DNA from 3 places in the Salinivibrio sp. KP-1 genome. Region 1 is predicted to be linked to each of the others. Evidence: predicted binding sites of a transcription regulator. Region 1 holds the regulator's gene; each other region holds the start of a gene.
What was found. Region 1 encodes CRP, which controls carbon source genes, mostly activating them, when cyclic AMP is high. Its sites were predicted from a motif close to TGTGANNNNNNTCACA; they were not measured.

Region 1 (10,881 bases):
GAGTGAATATGCGTCTTGGGTGGCGGCACACGGTTATGGTGCGAACCATTTTACCGTGAGTGTGAATCAGCTGAATGCGCATGATGATTGCCTCTCGGTGAACAACCGATTGCGCGATAATGGCTTTGCGATTAACGAGTCAGGCGGGGAAGTCAAAGGGGATGCATCTGTGTATCTGGAGCAATCCTCCACCATGGCTGACCGCGTGCCCGTTACTTTCTCCGATTGCACGCAAACCATCCCGGGTGGCTTTTACGAGTTTGCCAAGCGTTATGTCCTGCCCAATGGTGAACTTTACCAAGGTTTTGTGGCTGCTTCGGCAGACAAAATCTTTGAAAGCACCCACTAGTTATTCGTTCTTGAACGAATATGGGGCGACGCCCTATGAAAAGGGAGTGTGTGATACGCTCCCTTTTTTATCGTCTATTGGGTCTCGATGTCGAGCCAAAACGTGTCTGGAATCGCTTGTGTTTCGTTGCTTAAATGCGGGTTGTCGACTCGGATGACAGTACGCTCACCAATGTTCGCCTTTTCAAAGGTTTCCTTAACTAAAGGCGCATTATTGAAAAACTCGATGAATGACCCATCTTGGTATGCCGTTTCAAAGGCGCTATTCAACATCTCGGCGACGTCAGCATGTTGCGGAGACACAAACAGGAACATTGGGAAGCGATAGATCAGCATCAGGTGTGGGTCAACTAACAGATTACCGTATTGCGGCCGCTCGGCTAATTCACTAAAAGGCTCAATCAAGGCACGAGGGAAGAGATCGGCCCGGCCCGTATCAACCACTTTGAAAATGTTTTCAAAGCTCGATATTTCACGTACGCGAAATCCCGCTGAGTTAAGCACCTTGACGTCGGCCCAACCTTGTCCCTGAATCATAGTCAGAGACTGCAAGTCACTCGCGCTACTTATCTGAGCAAGTTGGGGCTCGGTGGCTTGATTGGTAATAAACAGGCGATGGCCGAGTAAGCCACGAAACACGGGATAGCGAACGGGGATCAATTCAGCTTCCAGTGTACGGTCGGCACCAAGCCAGTCGACGGTGAGCTTGCCTTGCTTGAGCATTTCCACCTTACGAGATTGAGAGCCAATTTGGCCGTCAAAGGCTTGTAAGGTAACAGATTCTCCCGACTTTTCGGCAAGAAACTCGATGAGCTCAATGGCATAGAGATCAAGGGCCGAGCCGGCGCGTGGCTCGGGGTGGACAATCGTCGTATTGGACGCAGCATGGACTGAAAACACAGAGAGCGCGAAGGCGGTGAGGGTAACCATGAGTTTTTTCATAAACGACACCTTGTTAATTTTATGTTAACTATGTCGTTTTGAGTGTAGAAGCAATCCGCGTGCTTGCCAGATAATGGAGATAAAAAAACCGACGCCAGGGCGTCGGTTGGTGATACAGAGAGCGGCGCGATTAGCGTGTGCCGTATACCACGATGGTTTTACCGTGTGCGGAAATGAGGTTTTGCTCTTCAAGCATTTTAAGGATACGTCCCACTGTTTCGCGTGAGCAGCCAACGATTTGGCCAATTTCCTGACGGGTGATCTTAATCTGCATACCATCAGGATGCGTCATGGCATCAGGCTGCTTCGCCAAGTTCAACAGGGTTTGCGCAATGCGCCCTGTGACGTCCAGGAAGGCAAGATCCCCCACCTTTTGGCTCGTTACCTGCAAGCGGCGCGCCATTTGTGAGGACAAGCGCATCAAGATATCAGGATTCACTTGGATAAGCTGGCGGAACTTTTTGAATGAAATTTCTGCCACTTCACACGGTGATTTGGCGCGTACCCAAGCAGTGCGCTCTTGGTCTTCTTCGAAAAGCCCGAGCTCACCGATGAAGTCACCTTGGTTAAGGTAAGACAGGATCATTTCCTTGCCTTCTTCATCTTTGATCAGTACGGCCACAGACCCTTTCACGATGTAATACAAGGTCTCCGCCTTTTCACCAGCATGGATAAGCGTGCTTTTCGACGGATACTTATGAATATGACAATGTGAAAGGAACCACTCGAGTGTAGGGTCTGTTTGAGGTTTTCCTGGAACCATATAACTTATTTCCTCTGCATGTGTTGCCCGGCAACAACGTCCTATCTTTGTCTGAGGGGTAACCCATCAGATCATTGCACAGAATACGAAGTCTGAACGCGGGCTACAAGCTCACTGTATGTTAACAAGAGTGTATCTTTTTTTGTTGGTGATTTCTTGATTTTGATCTAGGCCAACCGCCTAAAAAACTGGCAAAAACGTGGCTAAGATCACGGCTTGAGAAGTAATACATCATGAATGCGCTACGCCTCAGCCAATCTTGCCTTTTTCTATCAATTGCTGGATCAATGGACGGATGATCAATTCCATTGCAAAGCCCATTTTTCCTCCCGGCACCACTAAGGTGTTATGGCGCGACATAAACGACCCGGTGATCATTTGCAACAGATAAGGGAAGTCGACGTTTTTCATGCCACGAAAGCGGATCACCACAAAGCTTTCATCCAAAGACGGAATCCCTTTGGCATTTAATGGGTTTGAGGTATCTACCGTGGGAACGCGCTGAAAGTTGATATGGGTGCGAGAAAACTGCGGGGTGATATAGTGCAGGTAATCATCCATTGAGCGCACAATCGAGTCGGTCACCGCTTCACGAGAATGGCCTCTATCGCGCGTATCACGGACAAATTTTTGAATCCACTCTAAGTTGACGATGGGGACCATACCAATCAAGAGATCGACGTGCTGCGCAACGTTGACGTCACCGTCGACCACGCCGCCGTGCAACCCTTCGTAAAACAATACATTGGTATTGTCGGCCAAGTCTTGCCATGGCGTGAAGGTACCAGGCATTTGGTTATAGGGCACCGCTTCATCAAAGGTATGTAAGTAGCGGCGGTACTTCCCGGTGCCTTGGTCACCATATTCACGAAAAAACTGTTCCAGCCGAGGGAAGTCGTTGGCGGTGGGGCCAAAATAGCTGATATGTTTACCTTGCTCACGCGCTTTACGGATCTCGACGTCCATTTCGGGACGGGTAAAGCGATGAAAACTGTCCCCTTCTAGCCAGGCCGCTTTGATGTTCATCATTTGGAACATCTTTCGGAAGGCTTCCGAGGTGGTGGTGGTGCCAGCCCCTGACGAGCCGGTGACCGCAATAATTGGATGTTTAGCCGACATGACGCGCCCTGTCATTCAGTCTGAATTTGTATCGCGATACGGCGAGTACTGCGATGCTAGGATCCGAGTGCTGCTTTACGACGAATATCCACTGTCTCGTGCAACTCAGAATACACAATCACGGCTTCTCCGGATTGCAGTTGTTGGCGAACGTCCTCCACTTTTTGTGCAAAGCTGACTTCTTGCTCACCATAATCGGTTCCTTCCCGTAACACAAAATGCTCAATTAAACCTGTGAGTGTCTCGTCGGGAATCGATTGCCATGGAACCATCATACTACATCACCTTTTATCGATCTCAGGATGGCATGCTAGGGTGCCTGATGTGAATGTTGTGAATTGGCTCGCATTTTACCCGATCATTCCGCGTAATGCAGTGGTTCTCTACGCTTTCTTGATCGTGCGCGTGTCACTCACACGATCCGAATGAGGTGATTGTACGGGTAGATAAGTGGCAAGCCAGTGGGGGACGGCGTGCTCAAGCCAAAACTGTGGCTGTCGCCAACTACCGGCGACAAAGCCAACATGGCCGCCATGCTCAGTGAGTTGGTAATCAATGTTTGCGGGTAACGGGGACGTAGGGATCACCGCGTCGGTCATAAAAGGGTCGTCTTTGGCATGAATAATCGCCAGTGGGGCCTTGATGGTGTCGAGCACCGATAAACCACTGCAGGCGCGATAATAGTGGTGGGCATCGTCAAAGCCATGAAGCGGAGCGGTGACGGTTTGGTCGAACTCGAACAGGGTGTTTATCGCCGGGCGCTCCCCCGCGTGCCATCGGCCTACTTGCTGATGCCGTGTGAGCTTTTCCGCTAGGGTTTGTCGCATCGAGCGCAATAAATAGGCTTGATAAACACGGGAAAAGCCTTGCTGGATACGCATCGAGCACGCGGCAAGATCAAGTGGCGGCGACACGGCGCAGCCACAGGTCACGATGGGATCATCGTGATAGTCGGCCAGGTAACGCACCAGCATGTTTCCCCCCAAAGAGACCCCGACTGCGCCAATTTGACTCTCTGGATAGGTTTGACGCAAATGGGTGAAGAAGGCACGCGCGTCCTGGGTTTCTCCCGAGTGATAGGTTCGCGCGGCACGATTGAGGCGGCCACTGCAGCTGCGAAAGTGCATCACCACGCCGCACCAACCTTGGCGTTGGAAGGCCGCGAGCAAGCCGTTGGCATACGGGCTGTCAAAACTGCCTGCTAAGCCATGGAATAAAACAACAATCGGTTGTCCAGGTTGCGGCTGATGCGTCCACGCCAGATCAACAAAATCGCCATCGGGCAGGTCAAATTGCTGCCAGCGAGGGGTGAAAAGCGGGGCACGACGCAGAAAGCGAGGCAACAAGGTTTGCAGGTGCGCATTCCGCGCGCTGGGAATGGGTTTAAACGGTGTCATCATGGTTGCTTCCCTGTTCCTCGGCGGGTGTCACCTTCAGTGATGTGTATAGGTTGCGTGCTGATGGTGACAACTGACGGCAATAGTAGGCGAGAGGAGAGGCGGTGTCCGTGAGCCAGGTTTGACGATTCAGGGCATCGACTAAATCTTGCTGTTGGAATTTTTCTAAGCTGAGCTCGAAGTTAAGCATTTTTTTATATTGCCCACTCCCGACACGCGGCTTGATGTCACGCCGTAAATGACGGTAAGCAATCAGTAAGTGCTCAGAGCGGCTCAATGCGTGCTTCAGTTGTGTGAGGCTCTCGGGCGCAAGACCATAGCCGTGCTGTTCAATCCAGGCGAGTAATAAGGCAAGGTTGACGTTGCCTTGATGCTCGTCTTGGAGCCTGAGGCAAGCTTGCTTCACCTCTGGCTTGCCATAATGATGTAAACAAAACTGCCATAGGTCGGCGGGGTTCGCCATCCCAGGGGTTAGTTTTGATTGAATGTCGCCTCCAGGGCTTCCAGCTCTTCTTGTCGCTCCATCCATTCTTGTTCCACCTCTTCGAGCGTCGATTTGGCATCCGCTTGACGTTGCAATTGCGCCGTGAGTTGCGCCTTATTATCAGTGTGATAAATGTCAGGGTCCGCCAACTGATTTTCTGCGTCAGTGATAATGGCAGAGAGTTGCTCTATCTGTGTGTCGAGATTGTCAATTTTTTTCCGCAAAGGCGCGGTTTGCTTGCGTAACTCGGCATCGCGGCGTTTTTGCGCTTTGCGATCCATCTGTGTTTGTTGCGGCGCTGTTTTCTCCGCGGCCGCTTGTTTTTTGGTCTCGGCGCGATCGGCGCGCTGTTGATCGGTCAGCCAGCGATGATAATCGTTCAAGTCTCCATCAAAGGGTAGCACTGCGCCATTGTCGACCAAGTACAAATCATCGGTGGTGGCGCGCAGCAAAAAGCGATCGTGACTGACAATCACCATCGCGCCCTCGTAGGACTGTAAAGCAAGTGTCAGCGCTTGGCGCATATCCAAGTCCAGATGGTTGGTTGGCTCATCAAGTAACAATAAGTTCGGCTTTTGCCAGACCAGTAAGGCGAGCACAAGGCGGGCTTTTTCTCCGCCAGAGAAGGGGCCAATAGGCTCGAGCGCCTTGTCGCCTTGAAAGCCAAACCGGCCGAGAAAATCACGCAAGGTTTGCTCAGCGGTGGTGGGAGCCAACCGGTTTAAGTGCTGAAGTGGTGTATCGTCGATGCGTAACGTATCGAGTTGGTGTTGGGCAAAATAGCCAATTTTCACCCCTTGTGAATAGGTTAATTCGCCCGCCATGGCGGGTAAGCTGCCCGCGAGGAGTTTAATCAGGGTCGACTTACCCGCACCATTGCGCCCCAGTAAGCCAATGCGCGCCCCCGGCACCAGGTTAAGGCGAATGTTTTCAATAATGGGCGTCTTATCATAACCGGCCGCCACCTTGTCCATCATTAAAATGGGAGTGGGTAAGGCATCCGGTGTGAAGAAGGTAAAACTAAACGGATTATCGTATTGCGCGGGCAATACTTTCTCCATGCGCTCGAGCGCTTTAATCCGGCTTTGCGCTTGGCGGGCTTTGGTCGCTTTGTAGCGAAAGCGGTCAATGTACGATTGCATGTGGGCAATTTGCTTTTGTTGCTTTTCGTACTGCGCCTGTTGTTGGGCCAATTTTTGCGCGCGCATCTGCTCAAAGTCAGAATAATTACCGGTGTATTCATTAAGTTGTTGATGCTCAATATGAATAATCCGGTTGACGACAGGATCCAAAAAGTCCCGGTCGTGGGAGATCAACACCAAGGTGCCTGGGTATTGTTGTAACCATTTTTCCAGCCACATCACCGCATCGAGATCCAAGTGGTTGGTCGGCTCATCCAGCAACAATAGATCAGAGCGGCATAATAGCGCTTGTGCTAAGTTCAGTCGCATTCGCCAGCCCCCTGAGAATTGGGTGAGCGACCAGTGGACTTGGGGTTGGCTAAAGCCCAAACCATCAAGCAGACTCGCGGCGCGAGCTTCAATGGTGTAGCCACCAATGGCATCCAATTTGTCGTGTAACATCGCCACCGCGTTACCATCATCACGGGCTTCGGCGTCGCGTAGGGCTTGTTGGAGCTCGCGGTATTCGCTGTCGCCATCAATGACATATTCAAGGGCGCTTTTATCAAGTGCGGGGGTCTCTTGCGCTACCCAAGCCACTTGCCATTGGCTTGGGTAATCACAACGGCCGGCATCCAGGGATAATTGGTGGCGGAGCAAGGCAAACAGGCTAGATTTGCCACAGCCATTTTTGCCCACCAAGCCGACTTTATCGCCTGGTGAGATAGTGGCTGAAGTGTGGTCAAGCAGGGGCTTACCACCACGAAGCAGTTGAATGTCGGAGAAGCGAATCATGATTACTCAGTCTGTCTCGGGTTGATGGATGCGCATTGTTGCGCGGTCGTTATACCAGCTTGATACAGGGATTGCCAAATTCTACCGTGTCATCCTACTGGTCAGACACAGACGGGGCATATTTGTGTGTTAAAGTTAAAAACACGGAATAAATGAACAGATTGCGTTCTGACCATAATCATAAGACAAGGAAGCCTATGCCCCGAGATAAGGCTGAAAGCCCCTCTCTTCCCAAGGTACTGGTGATTTTTGCTCACCCCGACCCCGATGAATCTGTTGCTAATCGTCGTTTAATTGAGGCCATTACTCCGCTGGCCCATGTCACCGTGCACGATATTTACGCTGCATACCCTGATTTTGTGGTGGACGTCCATCATGAGCGCGCGTTGGTCACTGACGCCGATGTATTAGTCTTTCAGCATCCACTGCAAATGTATTCCTGTCCGGCGCTGTTAAAAGAGTGGATAGATGTGGTGCTAGGGAAAGGGTTTGCACATGGTCAAGGTGGGGATGCGTTGGCAGGTAAAACCTGTCGCTTTGTAGTGACCACCGGGGGGGCGGCCGAAGCGTTTAGCCAACAAGGTTACAATAAATATTCGATGGCCGAGCTCTTGCAACCCTTTGAATTGACCGCCTCATTATGTCGGATGTATTGGATCCCACCGTTGGTCTTGCACTGGGCGCGTCGCGTTGGCGATGCCGATCGCGAGGCGTTTGCCGAGATTTATGCCGATTGGCTCGCCGATCCGCTGGTGCAACAAGGAGGAGAGGATGGATAACAACCTCTTATCGGTGGCTTTTGTCTTTTTATTGGCGGCGGTGATTGCGGTTCCGTTGGCGCAGCGCTTGGGCATGGGCTCTGTCCTTGGCTATTTGCTGGCAGGCATAGTGATCGGGCCCTGGGGGCTGGGCCTAGTCCGTGATGTGGATGCGATTCTCCATTTTGCGGAGTTCGGCGTGGTGCTGCTGCTTTTCCTGATTGGCTTGGAGTTGAACCCGAAAAAGTTGCTCCAGATGCGACGGCCGATTATCGGACTTGGGGGCAGTCAGGTCGTGGTCACAGCGTTGTTTATCGGTGTGATTTGCGCATTGGTAGGCTTGACACTCTCGCAAGCGTTGGTGATTGGGGTCGGCTTGGCGCTTTCTTCAACCGCGATTGCGATGAAGATTATTGAAGATCAACGCCTGATGCGCAGCGAAACCGGGCAAGCGGGGTTTGCGGTCTTACTCTTCCAAGACATTGCGGTGATCCCGATGCTCGCGATGATCCCTGCGCTTGCCGGTGGCAGCGCTGGCAGTTGGCTCGACGTATTATGGATGTTTGTTGGCATCGGTATCTTGCTGGTGGGCGGTCATTTCTTGCTGCGCCCACTGTTTCGTCTAGTGGCTATGAGCGGTGTTACCGAGCTATTTACAGTGACCTCGTTGGCCTTGGTGATAGGGATTGCCCTCGCCATGCAAGCGTTAGGGTTATCAATGGCGCTAGGTGCTTTTCTTGCTGGGGTACTGCTGGCTGAAAGTGAATACCGGCATGAATTAGAAACCGCGATTGAGCCTTTTAAAGGTTTGTTGCTCGGGCTGTTCTTTATTGCGGTGGGAATGACCGTTGACCTTGGTTTATTGCTCGACTATCCACTGGCCATTCTGGGAGCGGTTGCGGCGTTAATTTTGGTGAAGACCTTGCTGCTTTATGGCTTAGCGCGTGCCTTCGGGGTCGTACCGAAAGCGCGTAGTCAAATGGCGGTATTACTCAGCCAAGGGGGAGAATTTGCGTTTGTCATTTTCAATGCGGCGCGTAACCAGGGTTTGCTTGACCAAGAGTTAAACGCGTTTTTGTTGGTGGTGGTCAGCTTGTCGATGATGACCACGCCTTTAATGCTGACGCTTCAACAACGCTGGTTTGCCCGCACGTTCAACGAGCCAGAGGACGCGCCACCCCAAGGACAGTTTGAGCAAGCTGATGCGCGCGTGATCATTGCCGGTTTTGGTCGCTTTGGTCAGGTGGTGGGCCGGTTGATGTTCGCCAATAAAATTGGGGTGACCATATTAGAACGTGATCCGACGCAAATTAAGCTGCTACGTCGCTTTGGCTATGAAGTGTATTATGGCGATGCAACTCAGCTCGATTTATTACGGGCGGCAGGGGCGCATACCGCTGAAGCGATTGTGATTTGTACTGATTCGCCTGATGAGGTGATGGAAATTGTTGATCTTTGTGCGCGCCATTTCCCTAACCTTAAAGTAATGGCGCGGGCAAGGAGCCGTGTAGAGGCTTATCAATTGATGGCGCAGGGCGTGGATCAATTCTCGCGTGAAACCTTTTTGGGGGCGCTTGAGCTCGGGAGACAGACGCTAGAGTCACTGGGTATGCATCCGTACAAAGCCAAGCGAGCCGAAATTCTATTTCGTAAGTTGGATATGCGGGTATTGCAAGACTTGTTACCCCAACACAGTGAAGATTTAGCGACGGCCTCTCGGGTGAAAGAAGCGCGCAAAGAGTTAGAAGAAATTTTTGACCGAGAAATGCGCGGTGATAGTGAGCGGCACCAAAGTTGGAACCGAGATGAGTAAGGTGTTGAAGTGAAAAAACGTTTCATTGCTGGGGCTGCTTGCCCAGCGTGCCAACAGCTCGATACGTTACGAGTGTGGCGCGAAAATAATATTGACAAAGTAGAATGTGTCAGCTGCGATTATCATGATAGTCGGTTGCCTGATTCGGCACAACAGTCACACTCTGGTGCCGAGTCAGCAGAGAATGTCATTGGGATCTTTAAACCGGAGTAGGGGATCCGTTATCATCGGCAGTCCATTTACCTTCCGGTCTCGGAGCGAGCATGAAAATTGCAAAAGATGTGGTAGTCAGCCTGGCTTACCAAGTAAAAAATGAAGATGGTGCACTTGTTGACGAATCAACAGCACAAGAGCCTCTCCAATACCTGCACGGTCATCGTAACCTGATTGTAGGTCTTGAGAACGCGCTGGAAGGCCGCGAAAAAGGTGAGAGCTTTGACGTGACTGTAGGCCCAGACGAAGCTTATGGTGACTACCAAGAAGCCATGGTACAACGCGTACCTGCTAACGTATTCCAAGGCGTAGACCAAGTAGAAGTGGGCATGCGCTTTATGGCAGAAACGGACCAAGGCCAAATCCCAGTTGAAGTGACTGAAGTTGATGGTGAAGAAGTGGTGGTTGACGCTAACCACATGCTAGCCGGTCAAACCCTGTCTTTCTCTGTGGAAGTGGTTGACGTTCGCGAAGCGACAGAAGAGGAAGTGTCTCACGGTCATATTCACCAAGACGGTGAAAGCTGTGGTCACGACCACTAAGACGGTATCCGTCTGTGGTGAATGAAAGGCGCCGAATGGCGCCTTTTTCGTATCAGTAGTGTGGTGGCGGGGTTTCTTCTGCTTGGCTGGCAATGTTTTCCGGCTCTATGTTTTTTAACTTACTGACTAAGTATTGAATTTGCACTGTCATACGCTCAATATCCCCCTGCTGCTGGGTTAACGCGCTGTTGAGCTGCTCGATGGTGTCTTCTTGAAAAGCGACCTTATATTCCAGGTCGTCGATTTGCTGCTGTAACTTATCAATCTCGCTCATACTGCTCTCTCGCTATTGCGCGTCGGTTAACCAAGCTTGGGCGATACCGGCGGATGTCCCGGAAATCACTCGCCCGGTGGGGTCGATAGCCACATCATACACGACTGCGCTCGGCGGGCGAGTGTCTGGTTGTGCCAAGGCTTGCCAGCGGCCGATGTTTTCACCGCTTTGTACGTCCCATAACTCGACCCGCTGTGAAGGCGTGCCCGTCGCCAACTGACGGCCATCATCGGAAAAACGGGCACTGGCGTAAATGGCTTGGCGAGCGAAAATATCTAACTCACTCACCTTCTCGCCACTGGGTAAGGCCCA
Region 2 (10,881 bases), on a different contig from region 1:
TACCGTATAAGGCGCTTTTTGTGATGCACTTGGCTTAGGCAAGGGTAAAGGCGTAGCCTCAGGGGACCCGATTAATGCCTCCAGCAGTTTACGTTGAGGGATAGGCTTGGCAATACAGGCGCTGACCCCGGCTTTTAATAGATGCTCAGACGCTTCTAGCTCAGTGGTTGGCAAACACACCACCACTGATTGCGCTTGCTGCTCGCAGACCTGCACCGCTTGTTGCATGGCATCAAGACTCGGCATGCTTCCCGCGTCGAAACAGAGCAAGGCAAAGTGATAGTGACGGTCCGTCAGCACATTGGTGCCAGATGCAGTGTCGACATTCAGCCCCACTTGCGTCAGCCGCTTACGCAAAATCTCGCGAGTGCGCGCATTCGGCTCAACGATCACGATGTCGCGACCCACCAAAGGTTCAATGTCGAGCGGTTGTGAAACTGGCAAATCGGTCTGCGTGAGCTGCAGGGTAAACCAGAAACTTGAGCCTTGGTGAAGGCGACTGGTAAAGCCAATGTCACCGCCCATTTGTTGGACCAGTTTTTGTGTGATCACTAGGCCAAGGCCAGTACCACCATAGCGACGCGAAATGCTGGCGTCCGCCTGCCTAAAGGCTTGGAAAAGCTGGGCTTGCTGGCGTTCGGAAATGCCAATGCCAGTATCTTTAACCATTAACTGTAGCTCAACGGTTTCATCGTGAAGCTGCTTGAGATCGACACTGACATCAATATTCCCGCGCTCAGTAAACTTGGCGGCATTCCCAATCAGGTTTATCAGCACTTGTTGGATACGGAGTGGATCGCCCACGGCCCCTGCAGGAATACGCGCATCGGTCCGCAAGGTGAGCTCTAGTCCTTTCTCGTGCGCCATCGGCGCAAGCAGTCGCATCACTTCATCGAGCATGTCTTGAACATCAAACGGGATGTTTTCCAACAGCAGTTTGCCTGCTTCTAACTTAGAGAAGTCGAGGATGTCATTAATGATGGTGAGCAGGTTATTAGCCGACTTTTCAATGGTGAGCAAATAGTCACGCTGGCTGCTGCTGAGCTCGGTTTTGAGCATTTGACGCGTAAAGCCAATCACCCCGTTAAGTGGGGTACGTAGCTCGTGCGACATGTTGGCCAAGAACTCAGATTTGACCCGCGCCGCTTCTTGCGCATTTTTCTTGGCGATATCGAGTTCAACATTCTGAATTTCCAATTGCTCGAGGGTTTCGCGCAGATCACAGGTCGCCTGATCAATACTTTGCTGCATTTCTAAATGGTATTCCGACAAAGAAATAGCCATCGCATTGATACCGTTTTTCAAGGTGTCGAGCTCACCGAGTAACTCACCCTCAATCCTGACATCAAGATGGCCGCGCCGAATTCTATCGACTAAGGTCACCATGTTACCAATCGGATGGGTGACATCCGCAATTAAGCGATAGGCAAAGAAGCATGACAATATTCCGCCCAAAGCAACCATCACCAGTGCGGTGATCATCTCCTGGTATTGCTTTAACCGCACCGAGCTCAAATCTAGCTCCATGGCAATATAGCCCAGCGGTCGCTCAACATTGAGGCCAGGGGTAAACCGACCAATCTCCAAAATAGGGGCGCGCAGAATCAAGGTATCCTGCTGTTGGCTTATCTGCAGTTGTGTGGGGATAGGTTGGCCACTGTTAACCGAGAGCATGGCAAGATCGCGATGATAGTTCGAGGTGACAAATAGCTCGTTACGTCGGTCGAACACGGCAATACTGCGCACAAACTGTGAGTGCTGGCGGTGCGCAAAGCCAATTAGCCGGCGTACGTTTTCACGGCTATCATTTTTCAATCCGACTTCGCTGGCAATCGCCAGTGGCTCGATGATCGCAGAGCCGGTGACCGTCAGTTGCTGTTCAAGATCTTGGTAGCGGGTGCTGGTAAAAAACGCGCTCAGTAATAGGCCGACAATCAACGTTGGGGCAATGGTGAGAACAGAGACACGGGTGCGGAGGCCATATTTGGTCATGCTAGATAAACTATGGGAAAATAATCACGACATTTAGCCGTCAGTGTACATGATTCAATCACAAAATAGTCAGCGAACTATCACAACTCCCACTGGCAGGATCTCTTGACTGGCTTGGCGACAAGCTTTTAACACTGGAATCGATAATGGCGCGCTTTTTTAAGCCTGAGAAAAAGAAAAAGGTTGAGCAAAAGCATCAACTGCTGACCATAGAACGCTTGGACCATCATGGTGACGGGGTGGGTTTTTTGCAGAAAAAACCTGTTTTTGTCCCGGGAGCCTTGCCCGGCGAACAAGCCTTGGTGCAATTGACCGAACAAAAGCGTCAATATGCGCGCGGTCAATTAATTAAGTTGGATAACCAGGCCGCGCAGCGTATTGAGCCTGGTTGTCCTCTTTACCAGCAGTGTGGGGGCTGTAGCCTTCAACACTTGGATCACCAAGCACAGGTCGCACACAAGCAGCAAACGCTCAATGAGTTGATGCAAAAATTCGCAGGTGATGAGATAACGCTGTCAACGCCGATAGAGGATGCGGCTTGGCATTATCGTCGTCGTGCGCGGATCAGCTTGCAGGTGGATAAAAAAGGGGCATTGGCGATGGGATTTCGCGCCCGTCAACGAAGCGCGATCATCACAGTGAATCAGTGCCCGGTGTTAAGCGCACCACTCAACCGCCTCCTGTCAAGCTTACGTCCTTGTTTAGAAAGCCTGCGTGGCCGTCGTGTATTGGGACACTTAGACGTCATTGACGCTGACAACACATCAGTGGTCTCACTGCGTACCACTAAGGGCTTGCACAACGACGATCGCCACGCGTTAATGGCGTGGGCACAGACGCAAGACTGCACACTGTATTTGTATCAAGGCGACATGGCACCGGAGCGTCTTGTCGGGCCTGCGCCCTATTATAATGTGGCAGGTTGTCAATTGGCGTTTGCGCCCAGCGACTTTATTCAAGTCAATGCGAAGGTCAACCAAGAAATGGTAGGGCAAGCACTTGACTGGCTTGCCCTTGAGCAAGACGATCGTGTGTTGGATCTTTTCTGTGGCTTGGGTAACTTTAGCGTGCCAATGGCTAAGCGTGTGAAACACGTGGTAGGCATTGAAGGTGTGCAAGCTATGGTGGACCAAGCAGCGGATAACGCGGCAAAAAACGGCTGTGAGAACGCCGAGTTTTACCAAGCTGACTTGAACAGTGACGCGCTGATGGGTGAATGGGCGCAACAGGATTTTACCAAAATCTTACTCGATCCGGCACGTGCGGGGGCTGCTGGTGTCATAGACTTTGTGGCACAATCTAAGGCTTCACATATTGTGTATGTGTCTTGTAACCCTGCCACGCTAGCACGTGATGCGCGCGTATTGCTCGATAATGGCTATCAGCTGGTCACGCTTGGTATGTTGGATATGTTTCCACAAACAGGACACATGGAGTCGATGGCTTTGTTCATGCCTGTCACCAAACGGTTGGCATAATACAAGTTTGGCCCTCGTGGCCTGTCGATACGGATACGCCTCTCTTGTCACTCGAGAGATAAGGATAGGAACGGTTATGGTTGCGGTACGAGAAGCCCACCTACACGAAGACGAAGCGTTTGATCTCAATACCTGGGTTCAACGGTTAGGGCAAGATCCCTCAACCACTCAGGCGTTGGTAGATGGTTATCAATACTGCCGAACATTGAGCGACGATGAAGCCGTGCTCAGCCAGCCACTATGGCGTGGCCGGGAGATGATTGAAATCCTCGTCACCTTGAGCATGGATGCTGATACCTTATTGGCAGCCCTGTTTTTCCCCGTGGTTGAGGCGGAGCTTATCAGCCTAGATACCCTTGCGGACGCTTACTCAACCTCTATCGTCAAACTGATAGAAGGGGTACAACAGACGGCGGCCATTCGCCACTTAAATACCCAAACAGAGACAGAAGCAACCTCGTCTCAGGTTGATAACGTACGTCGTATGCTGTTATCGATGGTGGAAGACTTTCGCTGCGTGGTGATCAAGCTGGCGGAGCGCATCTGTCATTTACGCGAAGTGAAAGAGGCGGAGGAATCTGTCCGCCAACAAGCGGCAAAAGAGAGCGCCAACATTTATGCCCCCTTGGCTAACCGGTTAGGTATTGGTCAGTTAAAGTGGGAGTTGGAAGACTACGCGTTCCGTTACCAGCATGCGCAAACCTACAAACAAATCGCCAAGCAACTCGCGGAAAGACGGATTGATCGCGAAAACTACATCACTGATTTTGTCGACGATCTGCAGCAGGCGATGGAAGCGTCCAACATCAATGCGCAAGTCTATGGTCGCCCCAAACACATTTACAGCATCTGGCGTAAAATGCAGAAAAAGAACCTGCAGTTTGACGAGTTGTTTGACGTGCGTGCGGTACGCATCATCGCAGAAGAGCTACAAGATTGTTACGCCGCGTTAGGGGCCGTGCACACCAAATTCCGCCATCTGCCCAAAGAGTTTGATGATTACGTCGCCAACCCGAAACCCAATGGTTATCAATCCATTCATACTGTGGTGCTGGGGCCGGAAGGTAAACCGGTAGAAATTCAAATCCGCACCAAACAAATGCACGATGATGCAGAGCTTGGAGTCGCCGCACACTGGAAGTATAAAGAAGGGGCGGCCAGTGGGCGCAGTGGGTACGACGAGAAAATTACCTGGCTGCGTAAACTGTTGGCATGGCAAGAAGAAATGTCAGACTCGGGTGAAATGCTCGATGAGCTGCGCAGCCAAGTGTTTGACGACCGGGTTTATGCCTTTACCCCGCGCGGCGATGTCGTGGACTTACCCAGCGGCGCCACGCCGTTGGATTTTGCTTACCATATTCACTCCGAGGTAGGGCATCGGTGTATCGGAGCGAAAGTGGAAGGGCGTATTGTCCCGTTCACTTATCACCTTCAAATGGGCGACCAGGTAGAAATCATTACTCAAAAAGAGCCCAACCCCTCGCGAGATTGGCTAAACCCCAGCCATGGCTTTGTGAATTCGAGCCGGGCACGCGCCAAAATCAATGCTTGGTTCCGCAAACAGGATAAAGATAAGAACATTGCCGCGGGTAAAGAGATTTTGGATACTGAGCTGCAAAAAATCGGTGGTACCAGCAAAGACGCTCAACTCGCGCTCAAACGCTTTAATGTGAATACACTGGATGAGCTCTACGCGGGAGTTGGTAGCGGTGATTTGCGTATTAATCAGGTGGTTAACCATATCAATGGCCTGATTAACAAGCCAAGTCTTGAAGAAGAAGAGCAACAGCTTTTAGAGAAGCTGCAACAAAGTGAGCAAAAGCCGAATACGGGCAAGGCGCACCGTGATGCAGTGGTTGTGGAGGGGGTTGATAACTTAATGACTCACCTTGCGCGTTGTTGTCAGCCATTACCCGGTGATGAGATCAAAGGTTTTGTCACCCAAGGGCGGGGTATCTCTGTGCACCGCGCTGATTGTGAGCAACTCAACGAACTGAGTCATCACGCGCCCGAGCGCATTATTGCCACGGTTTGGGGTAAAGGGCACATTGGTCAGTACCATGTGCGGATCCGCTTATCTGCCAATGAGCGTACCGGGTTGGTCAAAGACATCAATACCGTGCTCAGCAATGAAAAAGCACGCGTAGCGGGCATGCAAAGTCGCGTGGATTACAAAAAACAAATGTCTATTATGGATTTTGATTTAGAAATCTCCGATCTCGACACCCTGAGCCGCGTGGTTAACCGGCTTGAACAAGTAAAAGATGTGGTCGAGGCCAAACGTCTTCGCTAATCATCCTTCGCCCTGTCTCGACAGGGCGTTTTTTTAGAAGGAATGCTTTTATGGCTCCTATCGAGCAATTACTGACCATTATGGCGACCTTACGTGATCCCGACAAAGGTTGTGATTGGGACAACGCGCAACACTTCGCCTCCATCGTGCCTCATACGCTAGAAGAAGCCTATGAAGTGGCGGATGCCATTGAACGTGAAAACTGGTCAGACCTAAAAGATGAGCTCGGTGACCTACTTTTTCAAATTGTGTTCTACAGTCAATTGGGGCGGGAAGAAAACCATTTTGATTTTGAGGATGTGGTGCGCGGCATTTGCGACAAACTCATCCGTCGTCATCCTCATGTTTTTGGTCCCAAAGATGCGCAGGGAAAGCCTTTAATGGCACCAGATTGGGAAGGTATCAAAGCGAAAGAGCGCGCCGAGAAATCGTCCTCTGTGCAACCGGAAAGTGTGCTCGATGGGGTGACACAAGGCTTACCCGCCTTAATACGAGCGTATAAATTGCAAAAGCGTTGTGCGCGTGTGGGCTTTGATTGGCCGACTGTCGCCCCTGTGATAGATAAAGTGCGGGAAGAGATTGAAGAAGTCGAGCAAGAGCTGGCGCAAACTTCTGTCAATCAGGCACGTGTGGAGGAAGAAGTCGGGGACTTGTTATTCGCGGTGGTAAATTTGGCTCGCCACCTAGGGACAGATGCCGAGCAAGCCCTACGCCGTGCCAACCAAAAATTTGAATCTCGCTTTCGTAAGGTTGAAAACCACTTACGTGATAATGAAAAAAACATTCAACAATGTCAGCTAGATGAACTAGAATCGGCATGGCAGGCCGTCAAAAAGGCGAATAAGTAAATATCCTGTAATTGGCATAATTGATTTGTGACAATTAAAAACACCAGGGTGTGTGGTAGCTTTCACATTGTGGGAGTCAATGGGGTCTGGTATCATAATGTCCCGTCCAGAACTTCATTAATTTCCTCTAAATCCAACTCTCAGGTTTAGCATGACGACGAACTACATTTTTGTTACGGGCGGTGTTGTATCCTCCCTCGGTAAGGGTATTGCTGCAGCCTCATTGGCAGCCATTCTTGAAGCGCGTGGCCTTAACGTCACCATCATGAAACTCGACCCTTATATCAACGTGGATCCAGGGACAATGAGCCCTACCCAGCACGGGGAAGTATTCGTCACGGAAGACGGCGCAGAGACCGACCTTGATCTCGGCCACTACGAGCGCTTTATCCGCACCAAAATGACCAAGCGTAATAACTTTACCTCTGGTCGTGTGTATGCGGATGTACTGCGCAAAGAGCGCCGTGGAGATTACCTGGGAGCCACCATTCAGGTGATTCCACACATCACCAATTCGATCAAAGACCGCATCATCGCCGGTGGTGAAGGTCACGATATTGCCATTGTCGAAATCGGCGGGACAGTGGGCGACATTGAGTCGCTGCCGTTTTTAGAAGCGATTCGCCAGCTGACCGTTGAAGTCGGCCGCGAACATGCCATGTTTATGCACTTGACTCTGGTCCCTTATTTGGCGGCCGCGGGTGAAGTGAAAACCAAGCCAACGCAACATTCGGTGAAAGAGCTGCTATCGATTGGTATCCAGCCTGATGTACTGGTGTGTCGTAGTGAGCGCCCGATCCCGGCCAATGAGCGCGCGAAAATTGCGCTGTTCTGTAATGTGGCAGAAAAAGCCGTGATCACCATGAAAGACGTAGATTCTATCTACAAAATCCCATCACTCATCCGCTCTCAAGGCCTGGATGATCTGGTTTGCAGCCGTTTTGGCATTGAAGCGGCGGAAGCTGACCTGTCAGAGTGGGAACAGGTCAGCTACGAAGAAGCCAACCCAATGGGCGAAGTGACCATTGGTATGGTGGGTAAATATATCGAGTTGCCGGATGCGTATAAGTCTGTCAACGAAGCGTTGAAGCACGGTGGGTTGAAAAACCGTCTCACCGTCAACATCAAGTATGTAGACTCGCAAGATCTTGAAACACGTGGCACGGAAATGCTGCAAGACTTGGATGCTATCTTGGTACCAGGTGGATTTGGTGACCGAGGTGTAGAGGGCAAGATCCTAGCGGCACAATATGCGCGTGAAAACAAACTGCCCTATCTCGGCATTTGCCTAGGAATGCAGGTTGCCCTGATTGAATACGCGCGTAACGTCGCGGGTATGGAAGGCGCAAACTCGACCGAGTTTAACAAAGAGAGTAAATACCCAGTGGTGGGTCTGATCACCGAGTGGGTGGATGAAGAAGGCAAAGTGGAAGAGCGCAGTGAAACCTCTGATCTGGGCGGTACCATGCGTCTTGGCGCACAGCTTTGTCATCTTACGGAAGGGTCTAAAGCACACCAGCTTTATGGCAACACGCAGATCCACGAGCGTCATCGCCACCGTTATGAAGTGAACAACTTATTGCGTCCGCAGCTAGAAAAAGCGGGGCTTTCAATCTCAGGCTTGTCTGCAGATAAAAAGCTGGTGGAGATCATCGAGAACCCTGAGCACCCATGGTTTGTTGCGTGCCAGTTCCACCCAGAATTCACGTCGACACCACGTGATGGCCACCCACTGTTTGCCGGGTTTGTTGCGGCGGCAGGCAAAAAACAGCGCGGTGAGCTATAACCGAGATTCGAGCGGTCGCCTGAACGTAGGCAGCCGCTTTTATTTTTAAAAACAATGACAGACGAGAGGAATCACAATGTCTAAGATCGTTAAAGTTCTAGGCCGTGAAATCATCGATTCACGCGGTAACCCAACCGTTGAAGCTGAAGTACACCTAGAAGGTGGCTTCGTTGGTATGGCGGCAGCACCTTCAGGTGCATCAACGGGTTCTCGCGAAGCGCTAGAACTGCGTGATGGTGACAAGTCACGTTTCATGGGTAAAGGCGTTCTAAAAGCGATTGAAGCGGTTAACGGCCCAATCGCCGAAGCCCTACAAGGTAAAGACGCGAAAGCCCAAGCCGATATCGACCAAGTGATGATCGATCTCGACGGCACTGACAACAAATCTAAATTTGGTGCGAATGCTATCCTGGCGGTGTCTCTTGCTAACGCAAAAGCAGCTGCGGCTGCGAAAGGCATGCCTTTGTTTGAGCACATTGCTGAACTAAACGGCACGGCTGGTCAGTTCTCAATGCCTCTGCCAATGATGAACATCCTTAACGGTGGTGAGCACGCGGATAACAACGTTGATATCCAAGAGTTCATGATCCAGCCTGTTGGCGCGAAAACCCTGAAAGAAGCACTGCGCATCGGTGCGGAAGTATTCCACAACCTCGCAAAAGTACTGAAAGCCAAAGGCCTAAGCACTGCCGTGGGTGACGAAGGTGGTTTTGCACCGAACCTAGAATCAAACGCTGCTGCACTGGCTGCGATTAAAGAAGCGGTTGAGCAAGCGGGCTACGAGCTGGGTAAAGACATCACTCTTGCGATGGACTGTGCGGCGTCTGAGTTCTATGACAAAGAGCAAGGCATCTACAACATGAAAGGTGAAGGTAAAACCTTCTCTTCAGAAGAGTTTAACCATTACTTGGCAAAACTGGCTGAAGAATACCCAATCGTGTCTATCGAAGATGGCCTAGACGAGTCAGATTGGGATGGCTTTAAGCACCAAACTGAACTGCTGGGTGATAAACTTCAGCTAGTGGGTGATGACCTGTTCGTAACCAACACCAAGATCCTCAAAGAAGGTATCGACAAAGGTGTGGCGAACTCTATCCTGATCAAGTTCAACCAGATCGGTTCTCTGACCGAAACGCTGGCGGCGATCAAGATGGCGAAAGACGCAGGCTACACAGCCGTGATCTCTCACCGTTCAGGTGAAACAGAAGACGCCACCATCGCTGACTTGGCGGTTGGTACGGCTGCAGGCCAAATCAAAACCGGTTCGATGAGCCGTTCTGATCGTGTGGCTAAGTACAACCAGCTAATCCGTATTGAAGACGCGCTGGGTGAAAAAGCACCATTTAATGGTCTAAAAGAAGTGAAAGGCCAATAATCGGCACTTAAGCACTTTTTGCCAAAAAGCCGTCCCGTTTAACGGGGCGGCTTTTTTCATTTAGGAAAACCATGACACCAGCCAGCGGATCCGCTAGCCTATGCGGTTAGTCAATCAGGGTGTGAATACCCTGAGCCGATATTGGAAGGAGTACAGGTATGAGGCTGCTATCGGTTGCACTGTTTCTCACGCTCGTGTGGCTGCAGTACGAACTGTGGCTGGGTAAAAATGGCGTGACAGACTATTGGCAAATTGAAGCCAATGTCGCCGTACAGCAACAAGCCAACCAAAAACTCGTTAAGCGTAACCAGCAAATGTACGCAGAAATTGCGGATTTGAAGCGTGGGCAAGAAGCGATTGAAGAGCGCGCACGCAATGAGCTGGGCATGATAAAGCCGGACGAGACATTTTTCCGATTAGTCGATAAATCCCAGTAACTGACAGCCGTTGACTGGCGGTACAACCAAAGAAGATAACTTGTGGTCGAACAACCCCCTTTGCAGCACAACACCGCTTTACAGCCCGGAATAAGCGCCGTGGTACCTGCCGCAGGTGTCGGCAGCAGGATGCAAGCTAGCTGCCCGAAACAATACCTCCCTCTAGCCGGCAAAATGTTGATTGAGCATACCGTTGAGCGTTTACTCTCTCACCCTGCCGTGGCTGACGTGATCATCGCCATTGGTGCTGACGATAGCTACTTTGCGCACACTCGCTTGAGTGAGCGTCCGAATGTGCGTGTGGTCTTGGGTGGAGCGACGCGTGCCGCGTCGGTGCAAGCTGGACTCGATGTGGTCAATACGCAATGGGTGATGGTGCATGATGCCGCACGCCCTTGTGTGTCGCATGCCGATATCGACGCCTTGATTAGACAGGCGCAATCTCACCCGGATGGCGCCTTACTCGCGGCGCCGGTTAGAGACACCATGAAGCGTGCGGACGCGCAAGGGCAGGTGGCTCACACTGTCGAGCGTGAGGCGCTTTGGCATGCATTGACCCCACAAATGTTTTTAACCCAAACGCTAATCCAGGCACTTAATGTGGCAGGCGATCAGGTGACTGACGAAGCGTCTGCCGTTGAAGCGCTTGGGGGGAAGCCTGTGCTGGTCCCT
Region 3 (10,881 bases), on a different contig from region 1:
GACGGCTCATTGCCACGATCACAGCAAACAGCCCCATTGGCACTATATCCAACAGGTTCAATAAGCGGGCGCTGGCGAGCCCAAACGGGTAATAGCTTAAGCGGCTTGGGGTCCAAACGCGGTGAAGGTGTACCAAGCTTGTGTATAGCAAGGCACCCACACCCCCTGCGAGCAGATAATAAAATATCACGCAAACACAGTGCCGCGCTGTGCCAAGAAGCAGTGTTTCCGCGCCCGCTTTTCCTATTCCGATCAATGACAGAGACTCGGTTTCACGATTGACGCGTGTGGCGAGCAACGCGCGCGCTGCGCCCTTGTCATGTTGGTCTATCGCATGGGCGATGGTGTGGCCAAACTTATCGATTGGCCGCCAATCAAGTGCGAGCCAGAGCAATATGGCATCGAACAGGGGACGCGACCAAACGAGCTCTCGGGTGGCGATTAAAAAAATGGCGAGGGTGCCACCCATCAACATTAAGGCGAGCGCACCGGCAAGCTTACGCTGGCGCTTAGGGTCTGTATCTTTGTTGACTTGGCTCGCGAGCAAGTCGGCATACTGTCGCCAGTATTGAAACGGAGAGTATTGACTGGGCAATGGGAGTAGCCAGTGCACTAATACCGCCAACCACAGCGCCCATAAGCGGCCTTGGTCGGCGGCGTAGATCATCCATTGTTGCGGATTGAGCAAATCATCCATGGGGTCGAGTGATCAGGCGTCGATCATTGCGATCATGTTTTCCACCATGGCCGATGAGCTTTTGGCCGCTAACGGCAGAAACTCTTCAAAGGTCATGGGTGACTCTTTTTCTGCCACGACATCGGAGATGGCGCGCACTACCACAAAAGGCGTGGCAAACTGGGCACACACTTGCGCGATCGCTGCCGCTTCCATTTCGGCGGCCACCGCATCTGGGAAGTGGGTATAGATATGTTGGCGGTGGGCATCGGTGTGCACAAAGGTATCGGCGGTACAGATCAAGCCACGCACCACATGTGTTTGGCTGTCCACTGCTTTTTCTGCGAGTTGCATTAATGCTTCATCGGACTCGAAGACCGCCGGTTGCTGCGGCACTTGTCCCATTTGATAGCCGAATGCAGTGGCATCCGCATCGTGATAGCAGACTTTGGAAGACACTACCACATCACCCAGATTGAGTGAGGGCTCAAACGCACCAGCCGACCCTGTGTTGATCACCCAGTCAGGCTTGAATTGTGATAGCAGCAAGCTGGTACCAACGGCAGCAGCAACCTTACCGATGCCAGACTGAAGTAACACGATATCATGGCCTTGCAAAGTGCCAGTATAAAAGGTGCAGCCGCCTTCTTGGTGAGTGGCGCTGTTTTCCAGCTTGTCGCGCAGTAGAGTGACTTCTTGCTCCATGGCGCCAATTATGCCGATTTTCATGCTGATAATCCTGTTCGTGTAAATGCCGTTAGTGTACATGAGGCAATAAAAAAGTGCCTCCCTGAGGCACTTCTGAATAGATAACATCGATGTCTACGTGAACGATGTCGGACGATGACGCTGGAGCGTCGCCCGCGCTATACTTCCAGGTAGTCCATGATGCCTTCTGCTGCTTTGCGACCTTCATCAATGGCCGTCACCACCAAATCGGAGCCGCGCACCGCATCGCCCCCGGCAAAAATTTTGGGGTTCGTAGTTTGGTACAAGATATCACCTTTTGCGGGCGCTTGGATTCGTCCACGCTCATCAAGGGCGACATCGTAAGGTTCTAGCCACTCCATCGCGTGTGGCTGAAAACCAAAGGCCATGATCACCGCATCCGCTTCCAGCACATGCTCACTGCCCTCAATTGGCTCTGGGCGGCGGCGACCCGCAGCATCAGGCTCTCCGAGCTGGGTTTTCACCACAGTGACGCCGCTAACATTGCCATTACCGTCGACTTCAATCCCTAACGGTTGCAGGTTGAACATAAAGTTCACCCCTTCTTCGCGGGCATTTTTGACCTCACGGCGCGAGCCAGGCATGTTTTCCTCATCACGACGATAGGCACAAGTGACACTGGCGGCTTGTTGACGAATCGAGGTACGGACACAGTCCATCGCGGTATCTCCCCCTCCAAGCACCACGACACGTTTCCCCGCCATATCGATGAACGGTGGAGCGTTGTCCAGAGCCATCACCTTATAGGTGTTGGAGACTAAGAAGGGCAGCGCATCAAAGACGCCGGGCGCATCTTCATTGGCGAGGCCTGCACGCATATACTTGTAGGTGCCAACCCCTAAGAAAACCGCATCGTAGTCATCGACCAAGGTTTGCATGTCGATATCTTTACCTACTTCGGTGTTGAGGCGAAACTCAACCCCCATCTCGGTAAAGACACGCTGACGATGCCGCATCACATCTTTTTCCAGCTTAAAAGATGGAATGCCAAAGGTGAGCAAGCCCCCAATTTCTGGGTAGCGGTCAAAGACCACGGGTTTTACCCCGTTGCGGACCAGTACATCGGCGCAGGCGAGTCCTGCTGGGCCGGCACCAATCACAGCGACTTTTTTATCTGTCCACTCAACATGTGACATGTCAGGCTTCCAGCCCATCTCAAAGGCTTTGTCCGTGATGTACTTTTCGACATTGCCGATGGTGACGGCGCCAAAGTCGTCGTTGAGGGTGCAGTCACCCTCGCAGAGACGGTCTTGTGGGCACACGCGACCACATACCTCGGGCAGGCTATTGGTTTGGTGCGACAGCTCAACCGCTTCTATAATCCGACCCTCGTTGGCGAGCTTGAGCCACTGCGGAATATAGTTGTGCACTGGGCACTTCCATTCACAGTAGGGGTTGCCACAGTCAAGACAACGATCCGCTTGTGCTGACACCTCTTTTTCAGTGAAGGGTTCATAGATTTCAACGAACTCAATTTTGCGCGTTTCAATCGCTTTTTTGCGCGGGTCAATGCGCTGCACATCAATAAACTGATAGATGTTCTGGCTCATGGGTCCCTCCTTTTACTGCGCCTGAACGCGCAGCTCAGCAGCGCTGCGACTTTGGTGGCCTAATAAGGTATTCACATCAGCGGCTTTCGGTTTGACGAGGTAGAAACGGTGTACCCAAGTGTCAAAGTCATCGAGCAGCTGTTGTGCACGATCCGAGCCGGTCAGCTCGAAGTGTTGGGCTATCAGGCCACGTAAGTGCTCTTGATGGATAGCCAAAGCCTCCAACGACAGCGCTTCAACCAACTCAGGGTTGATACGACCGTTAAAATCGCCCTCTTCATCCAGCACGTATGCGAAGCCACCGGTCATCCCAGCGCCAAAGTTGACCCCGGTGCGACCGAGAATGGCCACAATGCCTCCCGTCATGTATTCACACGCATTGTCGCCCGCGCCTTCCACAATGGCATGGACGCCTGAGTTACGCACGGCAAAACGCTCACCGGCTTTACCGGCTGCAAACAATTTGCCCCCAGTGGCACCGTATAGGCAGGTGTTACCCATGATGGTGGACTCATGGCTGGCAAATGCTGAGCCGATAGGGGGCCGGATCACAATCTGTCCGCCGCTCATGCCTTTTCCGACGTAGTCGTTAGCATCCCCAATAAGGGTGATGTTCACTCCCGCGGCATTCCATACCCCGAGCGATTGGCCGGCGGTGCCTTGCAGCTGCACATCCAGCGGGTTAGCTGCCATTCCGGTATTGCCGTAACGCTTGGCAATCGCACCAGACAAGCTGGCACCGACTGAACGGTCGGTATTACGAACAGACTTGTAGACACTGGCACTGTGGTTGGCCGCAATAGCTTCACCCAGCTCACTAAGCAGGGCTTGGTTAAGTTCAGCCTTGTCAAATGGCGTGTTAGGCTCACTGCAATACAAGGTCTTACCTGGCCACGGCGTTGGTGCATCGAGAATATGGCTTAGGTCGAGCTTCAGTTGCTTGGCGGTAAAGCCATCAACCGCCTCAAGGAGGTCGGTTCGACCAATCAGATCGGTAAGCTTTTCCACCCCTAGTTCGGCCAGCAGCTCGCGCACTTCTTCCCCTAGGCCTTTGAAGAAGTTCATCACTTGCTCGGGCAGGCCTTTAAAGTACTCACTACGTAAGGTTTCATCCTGAGTAGCAACGCCAGTTGCACAGTTATTGAGGTGGCAAATACGAAGGTATTTACAGCCAAGTGCGACCATAGGGGCGGTACCAAAGCCAAAGCTTTCTGCGCCTAAGATAGCGGCTTTGACAATGTCTAAACCGGTTTTTAGGCCCCCGTCGACTTGTAAACGGATCTTATGGCGCAAGCCGTTTTCAACCAGTGCTTGCTGAGTTTCAGCGAGCCCCAATTCCCATGGGCTACCTGCATATTTTACCGAGGTGAGCGGGCTGGCACCTGTCCCACCGTCGTACCCTGAGATGGTTATTAGGTCGGCGTACGCTTTGGCCACCCCGGTGGCAATGGTGCCTACGCCTGGCTCTGAAACCAGCTTAACCGACACGAGTGCCTGCGGATTAACTTGTTTGAGATCGAAGATCAGCTGGGCTAAATCCTCAATCGAGTAAATATCATGATGCGGCGGTGGCGAAATCAAGGTCACGCCGGGGACGGAGAAACGCAGTTTAGCAATTTCTGCTGTCACCTTATGGCCAGGCAGTTGTCCACCTTCTCCGGGCTTCGCGCCTTGCGCGACCTTGATTTGCAGCACATCCGCATTGGTCAGATAGTGCGGGGTGACGCCAAAACGGCCCGATGCAATCTGCTTGATGCGTGAATTGCGTTCGCTATTGAAACGACGTGGATCTTCGCCCCCTTCGCCGGAGTTTGAGTGGCCACCAAGACGGTTCATGGCAATAGCCAGCGCTTCGTGCGCTTCCGGGCTCAAGGCACCGATAGACATCGCCGCCGAGTCAAACCGTTTGAACAGCTCCGTTGCCGGCTCGACACGCTCGAGCGCAACCGGTGAGGCCGCTTTTTTCAGTTGCATTAAATCGCGCAAGGTTGCCACAGGACGCTCATTCACGGTTTTAGCGTAGGTCTTGTAATCCATGGCCTCGCCAGATCGCACCGCGCTTTGCAAGTTGGTCACCACATCTGGGTTATACGCGTGGTATTCACCATCGTGGACATACTTAAGCAGACCGCCATGTTCTAGCGGTTTACGCTTGATCCATGCTCGGCGAGATAGGTTGATCAAATCTTGTTGGAAATCATCAAAATTGGCCCCTTGAATGCGGCTAGCCACGCCTTTAAAGCAAAGCTCAATCACATCTTGGTGCAAGCCAACCGCCTCGAACAACTGCGAGCAACGGTAAGAGGCAATGGTCGAAATCCCCATTTTTGACATGATCTTGTAAAGGCCTTTATTAATGCCATTACGGAAGTTGACCATCACATCGCGATACGGCTTATCGACGGCGCCAATATCGACCAAGTTCGCCAGTGTTTCATAGGCTAAGTAAGGATAAACCGCCGTGGCACCAAACCCGAGTAACACCGCAAATTGATGGGGGTCGCGAGCACTGCCGGTTTCGATAATGATGTTGGCATCACAGCGTAGGTTTTGGTTAACCAAGCGTTTTTGCACCGCACCGACCGCCATTGCCGCAGGAATCGGAAGCGTATCTTTATTGATACTGCGGTCAGAGAGCACCACAAGAACGGTGCCATCACGGACACAACGCTCGGCCTGATCGCATAAATCGAGGATGGCTTGATGAAGATCTTTTTCGTTCGGATCGTAATTAATATCTAAAATGCTGTTGCGATAATAGGTATCGTCTAGCTCGAGCAGTTGCACCAGATCCGAGAACAAAAGAACCGGAGACTTAAACGCGACCCGCTCGGCGTGCCCATCGGTTTCACAGAACACATTCATTTCACGGCCAATACAGGTGGCCAGAGACATCACGTGGTTCTCGCGCAGCGGATCAATCGGTGGGTTAGTCACCTGGGCAAATTTTTGCCGGAAGTAATCGCTCACACAGCGTGGACGCGACGATAGTACCGCCATTGGCGTATCATCACCCATGGAGCCAGTGGCTTCTTGGCCAATATCGCCCAGCACTTTGACGACCTGATCCACTTCCTCATTCGACATCCCAAACAGCTTTTGATAGGTCTTAAGCTGGGCGTCTTTAAGGTTACGGCTGCCTTCACTGGTGTCAGGATCTAAGTCTTCAAACGGTGTGAGACGACGGACATGTTGGTCCAGCCACTCACGATACGGATGACGGCTTTTTAGCTCATCATCGATTTCACCTGAGTGCCAAATCTTCCCTTCGCGGGTATCGATCACTAAAAGCTCACCCGGGCCCACGCGGCCTTTTTCTGACACTTCGTCAGGCGCGTAATCCCAGATCCCAATCTCGGAGGCGAGGGTAATAAACTTATCTTTGGTAACCACATAGCGCGCTGGACGCAGGCCGTTGCGGTCAAGATTACAGGCGGCATAGCGGCCGTCTGACATCACGATTCCCGCCGGCCCGTCCCATGGCTCCATATGCATGGAGTTAAAGTCATAAAATGCGCGCAGTTCATCATCCATGTCTGGGTGATTTTGCCACGCGGGCGGCACCAGTAAACGCATAGCCCGGAATAAATCCATCCCGCCGGCGAGAAAAACTTCCATCATGTTGTCGAGGCTTGAGGAATCAGACCCTGATTCATTCACAAACGGGGCGGCTTGATGTAAGTCAGGCAACAAAGGGGAGTTAAATTTGTATGCACGTGTGCGTGCCCACTGACGGTTCCCCTCAATGGTGTTGATTTCGCCGTTGTGGGCAAGGTATCTAAAGGGCTGTGCGAGCGGCCAGCGTGGTTGAGTATTGGTACTGAAACGCTGGTGGAACAAGCAGATAGATGACTCTAGGCGCAGATCCGCGAGATCGGTGTAAAAACGAGGCAGATCCGCTGGCATACACAACCCTTTGTAAACAATGGTTTGTGTAGATAGGCTGGTGACATAAAAGTCAGCATCGTCTGCCAAGGCTTGTTCTGCACGGCGACGTGCAATATACAGGCGTCGCTCTAAATCGCGTGCGCGCCAGCCTGCTGGACCATTGATAAACACTTGTTCAATGACCGGTTGAGACTGTTTGGCGATATCCCCGAGTACATCTGGGTTGGTCGGTACGGTCCGCCATCCCACCACTGATAGCGTTTCAGCGTTGATTTCTTGCTCGAAGCGTTGTTTGGCTTGTTGGGCTTTTGCCGGATCGGCACTGAGAAAAATCATGCCGACCGCATATAGACGGCTCAGCTTCCATTGGTTTTGCTCAGCAATAAGGCGGAAAAAGCGGTCGGGCTTTTGCAGTAGTAGCCCACAACCATCGCCTGTCTTGCCGTCAGAGTTGATGCCACCTCGGTGGGTCATGCGGTCAAGTGCAGCGATAGCAGTACGAACCAGTTTGTGGCTGGGCTCCCCCTCTTGATGGGCGATAAGGCCAAAACCACAGTTATCTTTTTCCAGCATTGGGTTGTACAGCGACATTGCAATTCTCCCTTGCTACTGCGTTACGCGCAGTGATTGCATTTATTGTCGTGATCCTCCTGACCACTCTGAACAGATTCGCTTTGTGACTGTGCGCTCGTTATGTTGTGATTTTTTAACGAGAAAAGTCGGTGATTTACACTCTAACTCACTGTTTTATCGATGGATTGACAGAGAATACACAGGCAAAGCGCTATTCAGCGACCTTCCAAATTAACGGTAAACCTTGCAAAGGTCAAATTTTTATATGCATCCTTTATGCATAGCAATAGAAGCATGTCTTTATTGTAAATGACTGATATAAAAGTATTTATTGTGGTTTTTTTGATGAATAATATCTATTCGCAATTATGCCATTTTGTTAAATAATTATTAAATAAAAGGCGAATTCGAGTAGATATTCTAGCTTTGATGATGAATAAAGAAGGGTGCGTTATATGCTTTCTCTTTCATAGCAAAAAGCACTGTCAATTGATGTAATAAAATAACAAATGATATTCGCAAAGCTGTGAACAGGACAATCACGCGTTCTATCAAAACTGTGGCAGAATACGTCGCCGGTGAGGTAGGGCGTGAATACGATCAAGGACAGTAATAAGGCAGACAGGAGTGGCATGGCGTTTTTTAGTTTTAGCTTGGTTTTCGTGTTAGGCGCTTTGCTTGGCTACGGTTGGCGCGCGCGTCGAGCGACACTGGCGTTATCCGATTGGCGGGTTTACATGGCCGGGTTAGACACGCCACATGCGATTGTCACGGCCGATGATGGTGACATCTTGTATGCCAATGCACCTTGTGTGGAGTCTTTTTCGCTGGTAGGTAGCCACAACCGGTTTAAAACCGCCAATGAAAAACAGCAGCAAGCGGTGCGCGCTTTTATTGTGGCGCAGCGTTGGCCTCAGCCATTTTCTAATGTTGAAGCCAAAGTCAGAGCCCCGGGCGCGAATCGGGTGCGGGTTGAGGTGACCTTATCTGGCTTGCCGATCCGCTGTCGCGGCAAGCGTGCCTGGCTCATTTCATTTTCTGCCTCTGAGTCCAACACGCAATGGCACCTGCAGCAACAAGAACAAGGTGTGCTTTTAAGCGTGATTAATTCCTTGGCGGAGCTCGTATGCTTTCAAGATGTTGAGGGAAACGTGGTGGGTACGAACGCCGCCTTTGACCGCTTCTGGCAGGGCCGAGGAGCAGGAAGCAGTGCTTTGGCAAGCCGGTGAGCCGCTTTTCGAGCCGCGAACAGTACGTACCTGGGCGACACAACATCATGATCAGAGCTGCTTATTGGAAACGAATATCACAACGCTTAAAAATGATAAGCAGGAAGTGATAGGCACATTGAGTATTAGCCATGATGTGACCAATTGGCACCAGATGCAGGAGCGGTTACAAAAAGAAGCACAACAGCGTCACTCGGTTGAGCAAGTGCTGGAGCAGCGAAGTAACTTGCTCAGTGCGATTTTCCAAGCGAGTGTCGACCCTATCGGTATTTTTGATCAAGACTATTATCACCTGGCGTGTAATCAAGCGTATGCCGATGCGCTTGGTACCACCATTGAAGCGCTCGAGAATGCACCGGCGCAATATGTGGTAGATCCGGAGATATTTGATCAACACAAAGCGCGTGATAAACAGGTGCTAGAAACGGGTGGAACCATTACCTATGAAGATGTCATTTTAACGGATACGGGTGAGCAAACTTGGTATGAGGTGACCAAGTCACGCATTCAAGATCCGGTCACGTTGGCACCGGCTGTGCTGCTGATGGCACGTGATATTACCGAACGGAAAGAGACACAACAACAGTTAGCCGATGCCATCATGGCACTGCAGGAGCTCAGCTTTGTTGATAGCCTTACTCAAGTGGCTAACCGACGCAGTCTTGACGAGCAATTGAGCACGCTGTGGCGTTCACACGCCAGAGAGCAGACCCCCTTGGCGTTTATTCTTTGCGATATAGATCATTTTAAGCTTTACAACGATCACTATGGCCACCAGCAGGGTGACTGGGCCTTACAGCAAGTGGCCAAGGCGCTAAAATCGTCCGTTCATCGCCCGATGGATATGGTTGCCCGTTATGGGGGGGAAGAATTTGCGATTGTCTTACCACAGACAGGGCTAAACGGCGCGTTGGATGTGGCTGAACGGGCGAGGCAAGCGATATTAGCGGCGAACATCGAACACTTGGACGCGGCATCCACCCAGCAACTGACGATGAGCCTGGGGGCGGCGTGTATGATCCCAGCGCCGGATCAAGATTATGGCGATTTGGTACAATGCGCGGATCGTGCGTTATATCAAGCCAAGCGACATGGCCGCAATCGTGTGAGTGTGCTGCAAGGTGCCTCTCATTCTCGCCCATCAAACAAGCAACGAGCCTCGGTGGCTGAATCAATTCACTTCGAATCTGGCGGTTAATAAGCCTATATGAAACAACTTAAAGTCCTTGCCCAATATTACGTCGACTTGCTGGTCAAGTTAGGCATAGTGCGCTTTAGCATGCTACTGGCTTTGGCGCTCGTGGCGCTCGCGGTAGTGGTGCAAGTGGGGATTACCTTAGTCCTTGAGGGCACGGTTCAAAATATTGATATCATTCGCTCGGTTTTCTTTGGACTGGTGATCACGCCGTGGGCGGTTTATTTTTTGTCGGTGGTGGTTGATCAACTGGAGGAGTCTCGTCAGCGGTTATCAAAACTGGTTTCTAAGCTGGAAGAAATGCGTGCGCGTGATATGCGCCTTAACCGCCAACTCACCGAAAATATTGAGCAACTCAACTCGGAAATAGAAGAGCGTGAGAAAGCGGAGAGTGCGCGGCAGCAGGCGATTAAAGATCTTGAAAATGAAGTTTATCAGCGTGAAAAAGCGCAGTTGGAGCTGGCGGAGCAAACCGCCTTACTCCGCTCTTTCATTGATGCTTCCCCGGATTTGATTTATTACCGCAACGCTGATGGTCAGTTCTCGGGTTGTAACCGAGCGATGGAAGAGCTAACCGGTTATGACGAGAAAACGCTCAAAGGGCTGACACCTTGGGACGTTTATCGCGAAGATATCGCTGAAAAAGTGGTCGAAACCGACCAGCAAGTGTTTGACGCCAATGTGTCGATAACCTATGAGCAATGGCTTGAATATCAAGACGGGCGCAAAGCCTATTTTGAATTGCGCAAAGTGCCTTTCTTTGCCCGAGATGGGCGGCACCTTGGGCTGCTTGGTTTTGGGCGAGAAATTACCGAGCGTAAGCGCTACCAAGATGCGCTTGAAAAAGCGAGCCGAGAAAAAACAGCGTTTATTTCCACCATTAGTCATGAATTGCGCACCCCGCTCAATGGGATTGTTGGCCTAAGCCGCATGTTGCTGGAGTCAAACTTGGATGATAAGCAACGTAATTATCTGCGGACGATTTATGTCAGTGCGATCACGTTGGGCAATATTTTTAACGACATCATTGATTTAGACAAA

Region 2: WN56_RS05670 (CTP synthase) is a predicted target of CRP. The motif match lies at 6,663-6,678, and genes of this name have one in related genera.
Region 3: gltB (glutamate synthase large subunit) is a predicted target of CRP. The motif match lies at 7,519-7,534, and genes of this name have one in related genera.

Annotation. Positions count from the first base shown of each region.
Region 1 is NZ_LAQR01000036.1:166,292-177,172, forward strand. It holds gene WN56_RS09510 (DUF1338 domain-containing protein) at 1-349, shown strand, start outside; gene WN56_RS09515 (hypothetical protein) at 424-1,290, opposite strand; gene crp (cAMP-activated global transcriptional regulator CRP) at 1,421-2,053, opposite strand; gene WN56_RS09525 (phosphoribulokinase) at 2,303-3,172, opposite strand; gene WN56_RS09530 (YheU family protein) at 3,229-3,447, opposite strand; gene WN56_RS09535 (hydrolase) at 3,556-4,572, opposite strand; gene WN56_RS09540 (TIGR02444 family protein) at 4,556-5,098, opposite strand; gene WN56_RS09545 (ABC transporter ATP-binding protein) at 5,041-6,969, opposite strand; gene kefG (glutathione-regulated potassium-efflux system ancillary protein KefG) at 7,167-7,748, shown strand; gene kefB (glutathione-regulated potassium-efflux system protein KefB) at 7,741-9,540, shown strand; gene WN56_RS09560 (YheV family putative zinc ribbon protein) at 9,550-9,753, shown strand; gene slyD (peptidylprolyl isomerase) at 9,804-10,295, shown strand; gene WN56_RS09570 (SlyX family protein) at 10,348-10,569, opposite strand; gene WN56_RS09575 (WD40 repeat domain-containing protein) at 10,582-10,881, opposite strand, start outside.
Region 2 is NZ_LAQR01000002.1:257,312-268,192, forward strand. It holds gene barA (two-component sensor histidine kinase BarA) at 1-1,992, opposite strand, end outside; gene rlmD (23S rRNA (uracil(1939)-C(5))-methyltransferase RlmD) at 2,139-3,470, shown strand; gene relA (GTP diphosphokinase) at 3,547-5,763, shown strand; gene mazG (nucleoside triphosphate pyrophosphohydrolase) at 5,814-6,611, shown strand; gene WN56_RS05670 (CTP synthase) at 6,763-8,397, shown strand; gene eno (phosphopyruvate hydratase) at 8,474-9,772, shown strand; gene ftsB (cell division protein FtsB) at 9,931-10,209, shown strand; gene ispD (2-C-methyl-D-erythritol 4-phosphate cytidylyltransferase) at 10,252-10,881, shown strand, end outside.
Region 3 is NZ_LAQR01000002.1:205,257-216,137, forward strand. It holds gene WN56_RS05410 (cobalamin biosynthesis protein) at 1-697, opposite strand, end outside; gene mtnN (5'-methylthioadenosine/S-adenosylhomocysteine nucleosidase) at 710-1,405, opposite strand; gene WN56_RS05420 (FAD-dependent oxidoreductase) at 1,543-2,955, opposite strand; gene gltB (glutamate synthase large subunit) at 2,968-7,434, opposite strand; gene WN56_RS16525 (hypothetical protein) at 8,049-8,645, shown strand; gene WN56_RS05430 (diguanylate cyclase) at 8,626-9,843, shown strand; gene arcB (aerobic respiration two-component sensor histidine kinase ArcB) at 9,853-10,881, shown strand, end outside.